2 regions of the Mesorhizobium sp. CA10 genome follow, and region 1 is predicted to be linked to the other one. Evidence: predicted binding sites of a transcription regulator. Region 1 holds the regulator's gene; the other holds the start of a gene.
What was found. The regulator PhoB, encoded in region 1, activates phosphate uptake and scavenging genes when phosphate is short. The targets are predictions, from matches to a motif close to TGTCATNNANCTGTCAT.
Positions count from the first base shown of each region.

Region 2: the regulator PhoB is predicted to act here: its motif matches at 6,684-6,700, upstream of LB535_RS06555 (DUF1045 domain-containing protein).

Region 1 is NZ_JAIUHV010000009.1:155,989-164,753, reverse strand. Features, by position in the region: gene pstS (phosphate ABC transporter substrate-binding protein PstS) at 1-248, shown strand, start outside; gene pstC (phosphate ABC transporter permease subunit PstC) at 313-1,299, shown strand; gene pstA (phosphate ABC transporter permease PstA) at 1,303-2,154, shown strand; gene pstB (phosphate ABC transporter ATP-binding protein PstB) at 2,151-2,954, shown strand; gene phoU (phosphate signaling complex protein PhoU) at 2,975-3,682, shown strand; gene phoB (phosphate regulon transcriptional regulator PhoB) at 3,699-4,388, shown strand; gene LB535_RS19740 (ROK family protein) at 4,710-5,951, opposite strand; gene xylF (D-xylose ABC transporter substrate-binding protein) at 6,221-7,261, shown strand; gene LB535_RS19730 (sugar ABC transporter permease) at 7,494-8,765, shown strand, end outside.
Region 2 is NZ_JAIUHV010000002.1:651,269-660,033, reverse strand. Features, by position in the region: gene LB535_RS06590 (ABC transporter permease) at 1-324, shown strand, start outside; gene LB535_RS06585 (transporter substrate-binding domain-containing protein) at 518-1,360, shown strand; gene LB535_RS06580 (ABC transporter permease) at 1,447-2,193, shown strand; gene LB535_RS06575 (ABC transporter permease) at 2,203-2,934, shown strand; gene LB535_RS06570 (ABC transporter ATP-binding protein) at 2,934-3,749, shown strand; gene phnN (phosphonate metabolism protein/1,5-bisphosphokinase (PRPP-forming) PhnN) at 3,950-4,576, opposite strand; gene LB535_RS06560 (alpha-D-ribose 1-methylphosphonate 5-triphosphate diphosphatase) at 4,576-5,715, opposite strand; gene LB535_RS06555 (DUF1045 domain-containing protein) at 5,838-6,545, opposite strand; gene iolB (5-deoxy-glucuronate isomerase) at 6,791-7,603, opposite strand; gene LB535_RS06545 (DUF3329 domain-containing protein) at 7,980-8,192, opposite strand; gene iolE (myo-inosose-2 dehydratase) at 8,257-8,765, opposite strand, start outside.

The DNA of each region.
Region 1 (8,765 bases):
ACCAGGCCGGCGCCGAATCCTGGCCGATGACCTCGGCCACCTGGATCCTCGTCTACAAGAAGCCCGACGACGCCGCGGCGACGACCGAAGCGCTCAAGTTCTTCGCCTGGTCTTATGCCAAGGGCGACGAGCTGGCCGCCGGGCTGGACTATGTTCCGATGCCCGACGCGGTCGTGAAGAGCGTCGAGGAAATGTGGAGCAAGGACATCGTCGACGCGAACGGCAAGCCGCTCTACTCCGGCATGTAATTCCCGCAAAATAAGGAGGGCGTCTGCGGCGCCCTCCTGTCTCTTTCGAAATGCGAGGGGCTAAATGACAGCCGTTTCCGAAGCCGCGACATCGTCCGCCCTGCGGACCAGAGAAGCGACGGTGCGCCGCTTCGCCGTCACCGACATGGTTTTCCGGACGGCGACGCGCCTTTCCGCCATGCTCGTGCTCGTTTTGCTCGGCGGGGTCGCGATATCGCTGGTCGCCGGATCGTGGGAGGCGCTGTCGAAGTTCGGCTTCTCCTTCCTGACCACCGAATCCTGGAACCCGGTTACTGAGAATTTCGGCGCGCTTGCGCCCATCTACGGCACCATCGTCACCTCGGCCATCGCCATTCTCATCGCCGTGCCGATCGGCATCGGCATCGCCGTCTTCCTGACCGAGCTTTGCCCGCGCCCGCTCAGGCGTCCGATCGGCATCGCGGTCGAGCTGCTCGCCGGCATTCCCTCGATCATCTACGGCATCTGGGGCCTGTTCGTCTTCGCGCCGTTCCTGCAGACGACGGTCCAGCCCTTCATCATCTGGCTGTTCAAAGGCATCCCCGGCCTCGACAGCCTGTTTGCCGGTCCGCCCTACGGCATCGGCTTGCTGACCTCGTCGCTGATCCTCGCTATCATGGTGCTGCCTTTCATCACCTCGATCACCAAGGACGTATTCGACACGGTGCCGGCGGTGCTGAAGGAATCGGCCTACGGCATCGGCTGCACGACCTGGGAAGTGACCCGGCGCGTGACCATCCCCTATACCCGCGTCGGCATCATGGGCGGCGTCATGCTCGGCCTCGGCCGCGCGCTCGGCGAGACGATGGCCGTCACCTTCGTCATCGGCAACGCGCACCGCATCAGCGCCTCGCTGTTTGCGCCGGGCACGACGATCTCGGCGACCATCGCCAACGAATTCACCGAAGCCGATGGCAACCTCTATACATCCTCGCTGGTATCGCTCGGCCTGATCCTGTTCATCATCACCTTCATCATCCTCGCGCTCGCACGCTACATGCTGTTGCGCATCGATAGCCGCACGGGAGCCTGACCGATGTCGACTGCCGCATCGCTTCACCAAAGTCGCAAGCGCAAGAATGCCGTGATGATGACGCTGTGCGTCGTCGCGGCGGGCATCGGGCTGGCCTGGCTGGCGCTGATTCTCGGCGCCCTGCTCTACAAGGGGCTTTCCGGGGTGTCGCTTTCGGTATTCACAGAAATGACGCCGCCGCCCGGCGATGCCGGCGGCCTGCTCAATGCCATCTACGGCAGCATCGTCATGACGATCATCGGTATCATCGTCGGCACGCCGATCGGCGTGCTGGCCGGCACCTACATGGCCGAATACGGACGCTTCTCGAAGCTCACGACGGTGGTGCGCTTCATCAACGACATCCTCTTGTCGGCGCCGTCGATCATCATCGGCCTGTTCGTCTACGAGCTGATGGTCCGACCGATGGGGCACTTCTCGGCGATTGCCGGCGCGGTCGCGCTGTCGATCCTGGTGATCCCCGTCGTGGTGCGCACCACCGAGGACATGCTGAACCTTGTGCCCAACGCGCTGCGCGAAGCAGGCACCGCCATCGGAGCACCGCGCTGGGTGGTGATCCGCTCGGTTGCCTATCGCGCGGCGCTCTCCGGCATCGTCACCGGCATCCTTTTGGCGATCGCCCGCATCTCCGGCGAGACGGCGCCGCTTCTCTTCACCGCGCTCAACAACCAGTTCTGGTCGAGCAATCTCAATGCGCCGATGGCCAGCCTGCCGGTAACCATCTTCCAGTTCGCTCTCAGCCCTTACGAGGAATGGCAGCAACTGGCCTGGACGGGCGCTCTCATAATCACCCTGACGGTTCTCGGGCTGAGCATCATCGCCCGCAGCCTAACCGGACGCAGAGAGGACAGATGAAACCGATGTTGTCCACCGACCTGAACGCAGCCGACACGACCGTCGAGAAGGCCAAGATCGAGGTCAAGAACCTCAATTTCTACTATGGCCAGTCGAAGGCGCTGAAGGACATCAACCTGTCCCTGCCCGAGCGCAGCGTGACCGCATTCATCGGCCCGTCGGGCTGCGGGAAGTCGACGCTGCTGCGCGTGCTCAACCGCATCTACGAGCTCTATCCGAAACAGAGCGCCGAGGGCCAGGTGCTGCTCGACGGCAAGAACATCCTCGACCGCTCGCAGGACCTCAACCTGCTGCGCACCAAGATCGGCATGGTGTTCCAGAAGCCGACGCCGTTCCCGATGTCGATCTACGAGAACATCGCTTTCGGCGTCAGGCTCTATGAGAAGATCAGCAAGGCCGAGATGGACAGCCGCGTCGAGCAGGCGCTGAAGCGCGCAGCACTCTGGAACGAGGTCAAGGACAAGCTCAACGCCAGCGGCCTCAGCCTCTCGGGCGGCCAGCAGCAGCGCCTGTGCATCGCCCGTACCGTTGCGGTGAAGCCCGAGGTCATCCTGCTCGACGAGCCGGCCTCGGCGCTCGATCCGCTGTCGACCGCCAAGATCGAGGAACTGATCGACGAGCTGCAGGCCGACTACACGATCGTCATCGTCACCCACAACATGCAGCAGGCGGCGCGCGTGTCGCGGCAGACGGCGTTCATGTATCTGGGCGAGCTGGTGGAGTTCGACCGGACCGAGAAGATCTTCACCTCGCCCCGCGAAAAGCGCACGCAGGACTACATCACCGGCCGCTTCGGCTGAGCTCATACGAGGACATCATCATGGCCGAACATACCGTCGCTTCCTTCGACGAGGATCTGAGGCAGATCAGCCGGCTCATCAACGACATGGGCGATCTCGCCGCCTCCATGGTCGGCGCTTCGACCAAGGCCCTGCTTGAGACCGACAATGCCATGGCGCAGCGTGTCGTTTCCGACGATGCCATCATGGACGCGCGCCAGCGCGAGCTCGACGACCGCGCCATCACGCTGATCGCCAAGCGCCAGCCGATGGCCGACGACCTTCGCAACGTGGTCGGCTCGATCCGCATGGCGGGCGACCTCGAACGCATCGGCGATCTCGCCAAGAACATCGCCAAGCGCGTCGGTTCGGTCGGCGTCAGCGCCGCGCCGCGCGACCTCACGCACTCGATCGATTCCATGGCCCAGCTGGTGCTGATCCAGGTCCAAGCCGTGATCCAGGAATATACGGTGGGCGACGCCACGGCGCTGGCCAAGCTTCGCAACGACGACGAGCGCATCGACGTCAAATACACATCCGTCTTCCGGGAGCTCCTGACCTACATGATGGAAGACCCGCGCAACATCACCGCCTGCACGCATCTTCTGTTCTGCGCCAAGAATCTCGAGCGCATCGGCGACCATGTGACCAACATCGCCGAGAACGCCTATTATGTGCTGACCGGCACGCAATTGCCCGCGAATCGTCCCAAGCAGGACGAGACGACAATGTCGGCGCCGGCGGCCTGACGAAGGGTATCTGCCAATGATCGCGCCACGCATCATGGTGGTGGAGGACGAGGAGCCGCTTGGGGTGCTGCTCCGCTACAATCTCGAATCCGAGGGTTACCAGGTCGAAGTGGTGACCCGCGGCGACGAGGCCGAAATCCGCCTTCAGGAGAACGTTCCCGACCTGCTCGTGCTCGACTGGATGGTGCCGGCGGTTTCCGGCATCGAGCTCTGCCGGCGCCTCAGGATGCGGCCCGAGACCGAGCGGCTGCCGATCATCATGCTGACGGCGCGGGGCGAGGAAAGCGACCGTGTGCGCGGCCTCTCGACCGGCGCCGACGACTATCTGGTCAAGCCGTTCTCGACGCCGGAGTTCATGGCGCGCGTCAAGGCGCTGCTGCGCCGCGCCAAGCCGGAGGTGCTGTCCAGCGTGCTCAAGGTCGGCGACATCGTGCTCGACCGCGAGTCGCACCGCGTCTACCGCAAGAAGAGCGAGATCAGGCTCGGCCCGACCGAGTTCCGCCTGCTCGAATTCATGATGCGCCACCCCGGCCGCGTGTTCTCGCGCAGCCAGCTGCTCGACAATGTCTGGGGCGAGACGATCTATATCGACGAGCGCACCGTCGACGTGCATGTCGGCCGCCTGCGCAAAGCCGTCAACAACGGCCGCATGCCGGATGTCATCCGCACCATCCGTGGGGCGGGTTATGCGATCAGGGAAGATTAGGCTCAGGGCGCCGAAGTCCTGACGGGCCAAGCACTTCCAACATCCAAGCTGGTGGGCACCCGGGACGCTTGTGCTTCGTCATCCACGGGCGGAGCAAGGGGCGCAGCGACGCGCGCAGACCCGAGGATCCATTCCGTGATGTCGATGCGTTGCGACAGTCCAGAATTCTGTGCCGCTGCGCTCGACGCGTGAGGTAGCGGCATGGATTCCAGGGTCTCCGCGACGAAGCTTCGCTCCTGCTCCGCCCTGGAATGACGAAGCTGCGGGGCCTTCGCTAATTTCAAGCGTCTGCTGCTGTCCCCGGACCTCTTCAAGGCTGCCTCAGGCCACGTTCTTTCCCGTCCCCACTCTTGCTTGGCCTCCGGGCGCGAAAATCTCCTGGTCGACGAAGGTCAGCGCGCGCATGGCGCAGCCTTCGCGGATCAGCGGCAGTTCGTTCGGCTCGGTGTCGAAGGAGATCGATTCGGAGTGCTGGCCGCCGGCCGTCTGGGCGATCGCCTCGCGCAGCGCCGGCTCGATCAGGTCGAAGGCGGCCGCGCTGACGCCGACCATGGCGACAGGCGCCGGGTCGATGAGGGCGAACAGGCTGCCGAGACCGAAACCAAGCGCTTCGCCGGCCCGGCGATAAGCCTCCCGTTCGGGGCCGTCCCTCTCGCGCGCCTTCGCGGCAAGGGCCCGCATGTCGGCGTCGCCGACGTCGACCGGCTCGGCGTCCTCGCTCATTTTCATGGCGCTGCGCCAGATCGCGTAATTGCCGGCATAGGCCTCGACGCAGCCGCGGCGGCCGCAGCGGCAAAGCGCCCCGCCCGGGCGGTGGATCATGTGGCCGAACTCGCCGCCGGAGGAATGCGTGCCGGTGAACAGCGCACCCTTGAGCACGAGACCCATGCCGATGCCGTGCGACAACAGGATGGCGATGAAGTCGTCACGATAGCGCTCCGGGTCGCGCCATTGCAGCGCCACCGCCATCATGTTGCAGTCATTCTCCATGGTGGCGGAGATGCCGAATTCCTTCTCGAGAATGTCGGCGAAAGGAATGTCGGTCAGCGGCGTTATCGGCGACCACAGCATGGCGCGTGCATTAGAATCAGTGATGCCCTGAATGCCCATGGCGATGCGGGCGACGCTGCCAATGTCGAGGTCGGGATCCTGCAGCCGGCGCCGCACGATCGCCACGCATTCGCCGATCAGCTCGTCGCGGGGCATGACAAGCGTGTCCAGGCGCTGCTGCTCCTCGGCAACAACCTGGCCGGCATAATCGATCACGGCGACCGACAGGAAGTTCAGCGACAACACCACGGTCAGCACCGCGGCGGCTTCAGGGTTCAGCGCCAGGCCGATCTGCGGCCGGCCGCGCTTCAACGCCGTCGGCTCGCTGGCCTTGCTTTCGGTGAGAATGCCCTCTTGGATCAGGTCGGCGGAGATCGCCGAAATGGTCGAGTGGCTGAGCCCGGTGGTGGCGGCAATTTCGGTCCGTGATGGCTGACCGGCGCGGCGTACCGCCGAAATCACCATGGCGCGATTGCGCCGGCGCAAATCGTCATGGCGGATTCCGACCGACATCGTTTCGCACGTCCTCCCCGGTCATCGCGGCCTTGTGATAATGCCATGGCCTGTCGCTGACACGCTAGGGATTGTGGCAGAAGCCAGGGGCCATGTCATTATTTATTGCGGATGCCGAAAAAAATGCCTGAGCCCATCAAAACCCATCAGAATCTCGGTTGACAGCGCTGTTGTGCTGGACCACTATTTTTTTGAGGCTCGAAAAAAAAGCCTCTGTGCCGGCCTTCGGGCCAGTCTGGGTCGCGCCGCACGGGCGCAGGGAGGATATCATGAAGAAATTTGCAGCCGCCATTCTGGCGGGCGTTGCCATGTCGCTGACGCTGGCGTCCGTCGCCGAGGCGAAGGACAAGGTGATCGGCGTGTCGTGGTCGAATTTCCAGGAAGAGCGCTGGAAGACCGACGAAGCAGCGATGAAGGCCGCCATCGAGGCCGCGGGAGACAAGTATATCTCGGCCGACGCGCAGTCCAATCCGGGCAAGCAGCTGACCGACGTCGAAAGCCTGATCTCGCAGGGCGCCAACGCGCTGATCATCCTGGCGCAGGATGCCTCGGCGATCGGCCCGGCGGTGCAGAAGGCGCTCGATGAAGGAATCCCGGTCGTCGGCTACGACCGCCTGATTGAGAACAAGGACGTGTTCTACCTGACCTTCGACAACAAGGAAGTCGGGCGCATGCAGGCCCGCGAGGTGTTCAAGGCCAAGCCGGAAGGCAACTATGTCTTCATCAAGGGCTCGGGCTCCGATCCGAACGCCGACTTCCTGTTCGCGGGCTCCATGGAAGTCCTGAAGGACGCCATCGACAGCGGCAAGATCAAGAATGTCGGCGAGGCCTACACGGACGGCTGGCTGCCGGCCAACGCGCAGAAGAACATGGAGCAGTTCCTGACCGCCAACGACAACAAGGTCGACGCGGTCGTGGCTGCCAATGACGGCACCGCCGGCGGCGTCGTCGCGGCGCTGACGGCGCAGGGGCTGGCCGGCACCGTTCCGGTCTCGGGCCAGGACGGCGACCACGCGGCGCTCAACCGCATCGCGCTCGGCACGCAGACCGTGTCGGTGTGGAAAGACGCGCGCGAGCTCGGCAAGAACGCCGCCGAGATCGCCTCGCAGCTCGCCGACGGCAAGAAGATGGGCGACATCGCCGGCGCCAAGGACTTCACGACGCCCGGCGGCAACACCGTCAAGTCGCTGTTCCTGAAGCCGGTCGCGATCACCAAGGACAACCTCAACGTCGTCATCGACGCCGGTTGGATCAAGAAGGACGAGGTCTGCGCGGGCGTGCCCGCCGGCAGCGTCCAGGTCTGCAACTGAGCCTTGCCGACGTTCGATCAAAAATACCTGCGCCGCGGCCAGGAGCGGTTCAATGAACCGCTCCTGGTTTTTGTTGCCGCAATCCCGGACGGAAAACCGCTACGCACTTTTCCTGGGATTGCTCTAAAGCCGTGGCGTTTTCTCAAAAGATTTTGCCGTTCTGCCTCAGGCGGATAGCTTCTAGGCTGAGTTCCGGCATCCGCGCCAGACGGCAAGCCGGTGGGAGGAAATCATGACCGACACGACGTCTACCCAACCGGCGGACACCGCGCGCGCGTCGGAACTCGGCGCCGTCGCCCGATTCCTGAAGGCGACCGAGCTCGACACCCGCATGCTGGGCATGATCGGCGCGCTGCTCCTGATCTGGATCGGGCTGCATGTGATTTCCAGCCTGCGGCTTGGCGTCAACCCGCTCGACTTCGACAGCCGCACGTTCCTGACGCCGCGCAATCTCTGGAACCTGTCGGTTCAGTCTTCGGCCGTGGCGATCATGGCCTCCGGCATGGTGCTGGTCATCGTCATGCGCAACATCGACCTGTCGGTCGGGTCGGCCGAAGGGCTGATCGGCATGGTCATGGGCTTTGCCCAGGTGCATTTCCTAGTTCGCTTCGTCGGGCTTGAACTGGGAAATCCCTGGATCTGGGTTCTGGCGTTGCTCATCGGCCTGGCGCTCGGCCTCATCATCGGCGCCTTCCAGGGCTTCGTCATCGCCTATCTCGAAGTGCCGGCCTTCATCGTCACGCTGGGCGGATTGCTGGTATGGCGGGGCGCTGCCTGGTGGGTCACCAGCGGCCAGACCGTTGCGCCGCTCGACGCCACGTTCCAGTTGATGGGTGGCGGCCCGGCGGGCTCGATCGGCGCCAGATGGAGCTGGGCCGTCGGCATCGTCGCCTGCCTGGCGGTTATCTTCATGCATTTCAACGGCCGCGTGCAGCGCAAGCGCTTCCGCTTCCCCCTGCGTCCGGTCTGGGCCGAGACGCTGCTCGCCACGGTTACCTGCGCGGTCATCCTGGGCGCGGTGTGGCTCGCCAACTCCTATCCGTGGCCGGTCGGCATCGTGAACCGCTACGCCGCCGCCAACAACATCACCGTGCCCGAAGGCGGGCTGTTCATCGCGCACGGTATCGCCATTCCGGTCCTGATGGCGGTCGCCGTCGGCCTGATCATGACCTTCGTCACCAAGCGCACTAGATTCGGCCGCTACGTCTTTGCCATCGGCGGCAATCCGGAAGCCGCCAATCTTGCCGGCATCAACACGCGCTGGATCACCATGAAGGTGTTCATGATCATGGGCGTGCTGGCGACGATCGCGGCGGCGATCTCGTCGGCCAGGCAGAACTCCTCGACAAACGCGCTGGGGACGCTGGATGAACTGCTGGTCATCGCCGCAGCGGTCATCGGCGGCACGTCGCTCGCAGGCGGTTCCGGAACCGTGCTCGGTGCCATGCTGGGCGCATTGCTGATGCAGTCGCTGCAATCCGGCATGGTGCTGCTCGGCGTCGAT
Region 2 (8,765 bases), on a different contig from region 1:
TTCGCCATGTACACGCGCTCGATCTCGCCCGCGAGCCACGGCCAGTTCTATGAGCTTTATGCCATCGCCGCGGCGGTGCTGGGCGGCTTCTCGCTGCGCGGCGGCGAAGGGTCGCTGGTCGGTGCTGTCCTCGGCACCGTGCTGCTGCAGGAGTTGCAGAACCTCGTCAACCTGCTCGGCATTCCTTCCTCGCTCAACTTCGCGGTGATGGGCGGCGTGATCCTGATCGGCGTGCTGGTCGACCAGCAATGGGGCGTCTTCCGCGCCCGGCGCCGGATGCTGGAGGCGTCTCGCCGGGGCGTCGCCGGCGCGCCGGCGGAGTAGTCTCGCTCTTCCGTCCACACCCGGACCGGGTTCCGATTGGATCGATGCTCGCGGTGAAGCCGTGGGCAGGTCCCGATTCGCGGACGAATTGCAACAACGCGTGAACCGGAAAACAGCCCTTGTCGCAGAATCGGGGCTGGGCTAAGCAAATGGTATCTGAGGGTTCCAAGAACAAAATATGGGAGAAATTACCGTGACATCATCACGTTGGATCGCGCTCGCCGCGCTGGCGCTGACCTGCTCGACCCCGGCTATGGCCAAGGACTGGAAGACCGTGACGGTCGCGATGGAGGGCTCCTATGCCCCGTGGAACCAGACCGATGCCAGCGGCAAGATCGTCGGCTTCGAGGTGGACATCCTGAACGACGTCTGTGCCCGCGCGAAGCTGGAATGCAGCATCGTCGCGCAGGATTGGGATGGCGTCATTCCCGGGCTAACGGCAGGCAAGTTCGACATCGTCATGGACGGCATGTCGATCACCGAAGAGCGCATGAAGACCATCGACTTCTCGATTCCCTACGCGTCGTCGCCGGTGGCTTTCCTGGCCGACAAGAACGGCCCGCTGGCGCAGATGTCCAACACCGGCAAGATGATCGATCTCTCAAAGGACGACGCCGAATCCAAGGCGGCGCTCGACACGCTGCGCAAGGAGCTCACCGGCAAGAATGTCGGCCTGCAGGTCTCGACCACGGAGGCGACCTTCGCCGACAAATATCTCAAGGATGTCGCCAACGTCCATGAATACAAGACCACCGACGAGCACGACCTCGACCTGATGGCGGGCCGCATCGACGTCGCCTTCGCCGACACCACCTATTTCCTAGGCACGCTGGCCAAGCCCGATGCGAAAGACCTGGAATTCGTCGGCCCGCAATTCAAGGGTGGCCCGATCCTCGGGCCGGGCATCGGCGCGGCCTTCCGCAAGAGCGACAAGGACCTGCAGGACATCTACAACAAGGCGCTCAAGGCCGCGCTCGATGACGGCTCGGTGTCGAAATATTCCATGCAATGGTTCAAGATCGACATTACCAAGTAATGTCGCAACGGGAGCAGCCAAGGCTGCTCCCGTTTTGCATTGAGCATATACGTCGATGCCTATCTCGGCGCCCGCAGGAGCCGTAAGTGGAGTTTCTCAACGATCTCAAGGATCAGGTTTCGACGGCCTATGAGCTGTTGGCCGCCGGCTGGGGCGTGCAACTGCTCTGGGGCATCGCCTGGACGCTCGCCGTCACCGTCGTCTCGATGCTGATCGGCGCCGTGCTCGGCTCGCTGGTGGCGGCGGCCAAGCTTTCGCATCGCGGCGGATTGAGGTTCATCGGCGAGAGCTACACCACCGTCTTCCGCGGCGAACCGGAACTCCTGATCATCTACCTGTTCTACTATGGCGGCACCCAGATCCTGACCGGCGTGGCGCGCTCGACCGGATCGATCGGCTCGGCCGATATCTTGAACATGCCGAGTTTCCTTGGCGGCGTTCTCGCGGTCGGCATCATTTCCGGCGCCTATCAGGCCGAGGTTTTTCGCGGCTCGTTCCTGGCGATCCATCGCGGCGAGCTGGAAGCGGCGCGTGCCTACGGCATGTCGGCCTGGCTGCGTTTTCGCCTCGTGATCATGCCGCAGGTCCTGCGTCTCGCGGTGCCGGGGCTGGGCAATGTCTGGCAATTGACCATCAAGGACTCGGCGCTGATCTCGGTCACCGGCGTCGCCGAGCTGATGCTGACGGCCAACAAGGCGGCGCGCTCGACGCATCATTCGCTGCTTTTCTACACGCTCGCCGGCATCCTCTATCTGGTGATGACCTCGATCTCGACGCCGATCTTCGACAAAGCCGAGCGCTACACCTCCCGAAGCTTCACACGGCCGAAATAAGAGGTGGCGGTGGATTTCGACTTCTACCTTTCAACCATGTGGAGCGTGCTGAAGGCGCTGCCGCTGACGCTCGAGATCTGGTTCTTCGGCATCGCCTTCGGGCTCATCATCGCCACCGGCCTGACCTGGCTGCGGGCTTCCGGCTACAAATCGGGCGAGTATTTCACCCGCGCCTATGTTTTCGTCTTCCGCGGCTCGCCGTTGCTGGTGCAGCTCTATCTGGTCTATTTCGGGCTCTCCCAGTTCGACTTCGTGCGCCACAGCCCGATCCTGTGGCCAATCCTGCGCGATCCGATGTATTGCACGATCGTCGCCATGGCCTTGAATACTGCGGCCTATGAGAGCGAGATTTTCCGCGGCGCGCTGCGCGCGGTGCCTGTCGGCCAGATCGAGGCGGCCAAGGCGTTCGGCATGTCGGCCTTCACCCGCTTCCGCCTCGTCACGCTGCCGATCGCGCTGCGGCTTGCGTTGCCGGCCTATTCGACGGAAATCATCCTCATGACCAAGGCAACCGCGCTGGCGTCCGTGGTCACCATCATGGAGATGATGGGAACGGCGCAGAAGATCCAGCATGACACGTTCCGGCCGATTGAGGTGCTGACCTGCGCCGGCGTGATCTACCTGCTTCTCAACCTGTCGATCGCCCGGTTGTTCGCCTGGGTCGAGCACCGGCTTTCGCCGCATCTGCGTCCCCCGCCCGAGCAGAGCCAGCAAGTCAAACCCGTACCGGAGGTGTTGTGATGTCGGCAAATGTCGCCGCTGCCGCGAAAGCCGCGCCGTCCTCCGATGAGACGCCAGCCATCAGCGTCAAGGATCTGCGCAAGTGCTTCGGCGATCATGAGGTGCTCAAGGGCATTTCGCTCGAGGCCCACAAGGGCGACGTCATCTCGATTCTCGGCTCCTCCGGGTCCGGCAAGAGCACGATGCTGCGTTGTATCAATCTCCTGGAGACCCCGGATTCCGGCGAAGTGCGGGTCGACGGCGAGCTCATCAAGATGAAGCGGGGTCGCGACGGCCACCAGATGCCCGCCGACATCCGCCAGGTGGAGCGGATCCGCGCCAACCTCGCCATGGTTTTCCAGAGCTTCAATCTATGGTCGCACATGACCGTGCTGGAAAACCTCGTCGCCGCGCCGACGCATGTGCTGAAGCGGCCGCGCGCCGAGTGCCTGGAGCAGGCCGAGGCATTGCTGAAGCGCGTCGGCATATGGGAGCGCCGCAACTACTATCCGCCCCACATGTCTGGCGGCCAGCAGCAGCGCGCGGCAATAGCCCGAGCGCTGGCGATGAATCCCAAGGTGATGCTGTTCGACGAGCCGACATCCGCGCTCGATCCGGAACTGGTCGGCGAGGTGCTGCGCGTCATGCGCTCGCTCGCCGAAGAAGGACGCACCATGCTGGTCGTCACGCACGAGATGGGTTTTGCCCGCGACGTGTCGAGCAAGGTGATGTTCCTGCACAAGGGCGAGGTGGACTCGGCCGGCGAACCGAAGGAGATGTTCGCTAGGCCGCCGACGCCGCAGTTCAAGCAGTTCATCGCCAACTTCCACAAGTGAAGCGCGGCGCCCCTTCTCCCCTTGTGGGAGAAGGTGGCCGCGAAGCGGCCGGATGAGGGGTGCTGGAAGAAACGAGGCGCTGAAGAATAGGATGCGCACAGCGCTCATTTCGTCATCGCAGCGATCCTTCCAACACCCCTCATCCGTCTCGGCGCTGCGCGCCGATCCACCTTCTCCCACAAGGGGAGAAGGAGAAGGTCTTAGATCATGTCCGACAGATCCGAGAACGCCATCGCCTTGCGCAGCACCTCGGCGAAGCGTTCGCCGGCGATTTCCTTGTCGCCGCTGTTGTCGATCGAGGTCACGTCCGGTCCCGTCAGCTTTACGCTGGTGCTGCGCGCCAGGCGGGCAAGCACCTCGCCGCGCGATTCACGGCCGCGCGCCGCCAGCCGCTCGGCGAGGATTTCCGGCGTGGCGGTGATCTCGACCACGGCCAGGTTGGCGTAGCGCTCGCGCAGCGCCGGGATGACCGCGCGGGAGACATTCGCCACGGCTACATGACCATTGGCCACGGCCCAATCGACATCGGCCGGCAGGCCATAGCGCAGGCCGTGCGCGTCCCAGCACAGCGAGAAGGCGCCGTCGGCCTCCGCCTCGGCAAAGGCGGCATCGGCCAGCGTATCGTGGTCCTCGCTTGCCGTGTCGCTCGGCCGGGTGATGACGCGGCGCACGAATTCCAGCCGCGTCTCGCCGGCAAAGCGCGCCTTGGCGTAGCCGATCACCGTATCCTTGCCGGCGCCGCTCGGCCCCACCACCGCGACGAAGACGCCGTTGCGGATCGGCAGGCTGTCGGCCAGCTCGCGCTCGATGAGAGCTGAGACCATCATCATGCTACCCGGCTGCCCTGGCGCCACACGGTGCGCACGACCGGCACATGGTCGTCCACGCGCACCCGCACCAGGTCGGCACGGCGGCCGGGCTCGATGATGCCGCGGTCGGCGAGGCCGATCGCTTCGGCCGGGTTCTTCGAGACCATGGCGACCGCCTGCGGCAGCGAGATGCCCTCGACGACGTCGCCGAGGAAGAAGGCCGACTGGATCAGGCTGAAAGGGATGTAGTCGGACGACAGGATGTCGAGCAGGCCGTCGGCGGCGAGCGTGCGCGCCGAGACATTGCCGGAATGCGAGGCGCCGCGCATGACGTTTGGCGCGCCCATCAGCACGCCGAGGCCTGCGGCTTTCGAGGCCTTGGCGGCCTCTTCCGTCGTCGGGAACTCGGCGACGCGCACGCCCTGCTCGATCGCTTCGTCGACATGGCCGGCGGTCGCGTCGTCATGGCTCGCCAGCACGATGCCGCGCTCCTGGCAGGCGGCCGAGATGAAGACGCGGTTCGGACCGGAATTGCGGGCCGATTCGGCCATCCGCTTCTCGCAGAATTTCTGGAAGTCGCGGTCCGTCAGCTTCAGCTTGCGCTGGTAGTAGTAGGCATAGGTCTCGAGGTTGACGAACTGGCGCTGTCCGGGCGCATGGTCCATCAGCGAGGCGAGCTTAACCCGCTCGTCGGTCTCGAAATTGGCGAAAGCCTCGAGGCAGTCCGGCGCCGAGACCTCGCAGCGCAGGTGGATAAAATGGTCGGCCCTGAGCCGATCCTGGCGCACGCTGTCCTCGATGGCGTCGGCCAGCTTGCGAACGTCGTCGGATTTCAGGTCGGCATCCTCGTCCATGCCGACGCGCAGGGCGTCGAGCACCGTGGTGATGCCGGCGGTCGCGACCTGGGCGTCATGGGCAAGCACGGCGGCGATCGGGTTCCAGCGCACTTTCGGGCGCGGCGCGTAATGACCTTCGAGGTGATCGGTGTGAAGCTCGACGAGACCCGGGATGATGTAATCGCCGCCCATGTCCTCGCCGGCGCGGGCAGCCCCCGGCTCGACGGCGGCAATCAGGCCACCGCGCAACAACAGCGAGCCCTTGACGATTTCGTCGGGCAACACGATGCGGGCATTGGTGAGAACGGTTTCGGCGGTCATCTCGGGCGGTCCTATCTCAAGCAGTCGTTTCAGAGCAATTCCAGGAAAAGTGCTTTGCGGTTTTCCGTCCGAAATTGCGTAAACAAAAAGATAGGGCGGTTCAGCGTTTCCGCGGATCCGTCCTATGCGGTCTTGCGGGCGGGGCTGCGGCCAAGCGCATGATGGGAAAGCACCATGAACGGGGCGCCGGGCTCGCTTTCGACGAACAATGTCAGCGCATCCACCGGCACGGGCTGCCGCAGCACGTCGGCGAACAGGCCGTCGATCGCTGCACGAAGACGTGGGCTTTCCTGTGGCCCGACCCGCCCCGACAGCGTCATGTGGAAGCGGAACGTGTCAAAGACGTAAGGGTAGCCCCATTGGCAGAGATTGCGGAACTCGTCCGGCTTCAGCGCATCGGGGCTGCGGCGCTCGATCTCGGCCTCCGTCAGCGGCGCGCGGAACGGATCGAAGGCGCGCACCACCTCGCCGGCGAAATCGTTGAGCGGCGCAAACTGCGTTTCCGGCACCAGCGCGAAGAAGCCGTCGATCTGGCCGACGACGAGACGCGGGATGATCACAGGCGGCGTCGTCTCGGCGAAAGCGTCGAGCGCGGCGCGCAGCGAAGCTTCCGTCTCGTTCGGCGCCAGCCGGAACGGCGCTTTCAGCGTCGCATGGAATCCGTAGCGCCGGGCAGAGGCAGTATGGAAAGCGACTTCCGCGGCCGACAGATCGCCCACGGCCTCGACCGGCCGCGTCGCCGCGCCGAACGGGTCGCGGCCCAGCCAGTTGGCTGCAATGCGCGCCAGCTTCTCGTCCTGCCCCGGGGTATAGTAGATGGCGTAGCGCATGGGCGTTCCTCGTCAAGCGCGCTGCGCGCCCCAAAGGAATATGCGACGCGCTTCAAGTCATTGTCTTGGCAGGTCGTGGCCCAAACGCCGGAGCGCTTGGGGCGACATGCACCGGAACCGCTGCCATAGGTGATTTCCATGACGGATTGACGAAGCTTTCGTGGGTTTTCGAAGGCAAGTCCAGCACGGAGCTCGTTAGCCGACGATTTTTCCGGGCTGGACCAACGGCTTTGCCGGCGCGTCGATCAGGCCTTGATCAGCCATTCATGCTCGGGCGCGTTGTGGAATTTCCACGTCCGCTTCGGTCCGGCCATGACGTTGAGGTAATAGAGGTCGTAGCCGTGGCAGGCCGCGCAGGGATGATAGCCCTTGGGCACCAGCACGACGTCGCCGTCCTCGATCGCCATCGCCTCGTCCAGCTCGCGCACGCCGTTGCGGTCGGCATCGGTGTAGACGCGTTGGAAGGCAAAGCCCTGCGGCGGGTTGAGGCGGTGATAATAGGTCTCCTCGAGATAGGATTCGGCCGGCAGATTGTCCTGGTCGTGCTTGTGCGGCGGATAGCTCGACGTGTGGCCGCCGGGCGTGATCACCTCGACCACCAGCAGCGAATCAGCCGGCTTGCCCTCGGGCAGGATGTTGGTGACGTAGCGCGTGCTGGTTCCCTTGCCGCGCACCTCCTGGCCGAGATCGTCAGGTCCGATGACGCGCACCGGCAGACGGCCACCGAGGCCAGGCGCCGAGCAGACGGCGAGTTCCAGCTCGGTATCGGCGGTCACCGACCAGTCGGCGCCTTGCGGCACATAGACCGACCACGGCTTGCCTTCGAAGGGCGACATGCGCTCGCCGAGCAGGCCGAGATCCTTGCCGCCGGCCGATGCCTTGCCCTTTCCGGTGACGAACACCAGGCAGGCCTCGCGCTCGCCGGTTTTGCCGGACACCGTCTCGCCCGGACGAAGCCGATGCAGGTCGAAACCGACATAGGTCCAGCCGGCGCTTTGCGGCGTGACGTGAGCGACATGGCCGTGGCCCTTGTCGGCCTTGACGAGCAGTTTCGACATTTTTGTCTCTCCTATTCCGTTGGCCTTCGTTGGTTGCGGATCAAAGATCTTGCCGGCTGACAGAACCAGCACAACCTTCGAGATTGGCCGAGGCCTCCAACTTCGTCATTCTAGGGCGAAGCAGGAGCGCAGCTCCGTCGCGGAGACCCTAGAATCCATGCCGTTACCTCAATCGAAGGGCGCTGCGGAGCAGAATTCTGTACCGCAGCGGCTGCTTCGAAGTCACGGAATGGATCCTAGGGTCTGCGCCGCGTCGCTGCGCTCCTTGCTCCGCCCTAGGATGACGAAGCGAGGAGCGTTTCGGCTAATCGCCAACGTATGCGATCCGCCTTGCACGCAGTATCCGATCCGTAGAAGCTCTCGAGCCATGGATCACTCACTCTTTTGGTTCGACGTCGGCCTTGTTCTCCTCCTCCGGTTTGTAGAGGTAGAAAAACTGCCACACCGCGTAACCGGCGAAGCCCAGCGCGATGACGCCCCAGAAGGGTGTGCCGGAGGCGAATTCGATCACCGACCAGACCAGGCAGACCGCGACGACCGCGATACGGCGCCACAGCGGCCGGAAGAAGGGATGCTCATAGTCTTTCATCGCGCCAATCCAGGATTTTGCCAAAGCACAACGGATAAACCGGGCGCCCCGACTATTCCACTGCTCAGGCCGGAAAACCCTGCGTCTCGACCGTATAGCCGGCGGCCGTCATCACCCGCATAAGTTCCTTGTGGCCGACCTGGGCCATCTTGAGCGGCGGGTTCTTCTTCGGATCCTGCTCGGCCTCGACCACGAACCAGCCTTCATAGCCATGATCGGCGAAACGCTGGACGATGGCGCCGAAATCGAGCGAGCCGTCGCCCGGCACGGTGAAGGCGCCGAGCGCCACGGCGTCGAGGAAGGACTGTTTCGTGCGGTCGAGCCCGTCGATCACGCCCATGCGAACATCCTTCACATGGACGTGGTTGATGCGCTTGTGGTGATTGTCAATGGCGCGCAGCACGTCGCCGCCGGCAAAGGCGAGATGGCCAGCATCGAGCAGCAGCGGAATGCCTTCGCCGGAGTTGCGCATGAAGGCGTCGAGCTCCGGCTCGGTCTCGACCACCGCCGCCATGTGGTGATGGTAAGAGAGCGGCATGCCTTGCTCAGCGCACCACTCGCCGAACTCGGTGA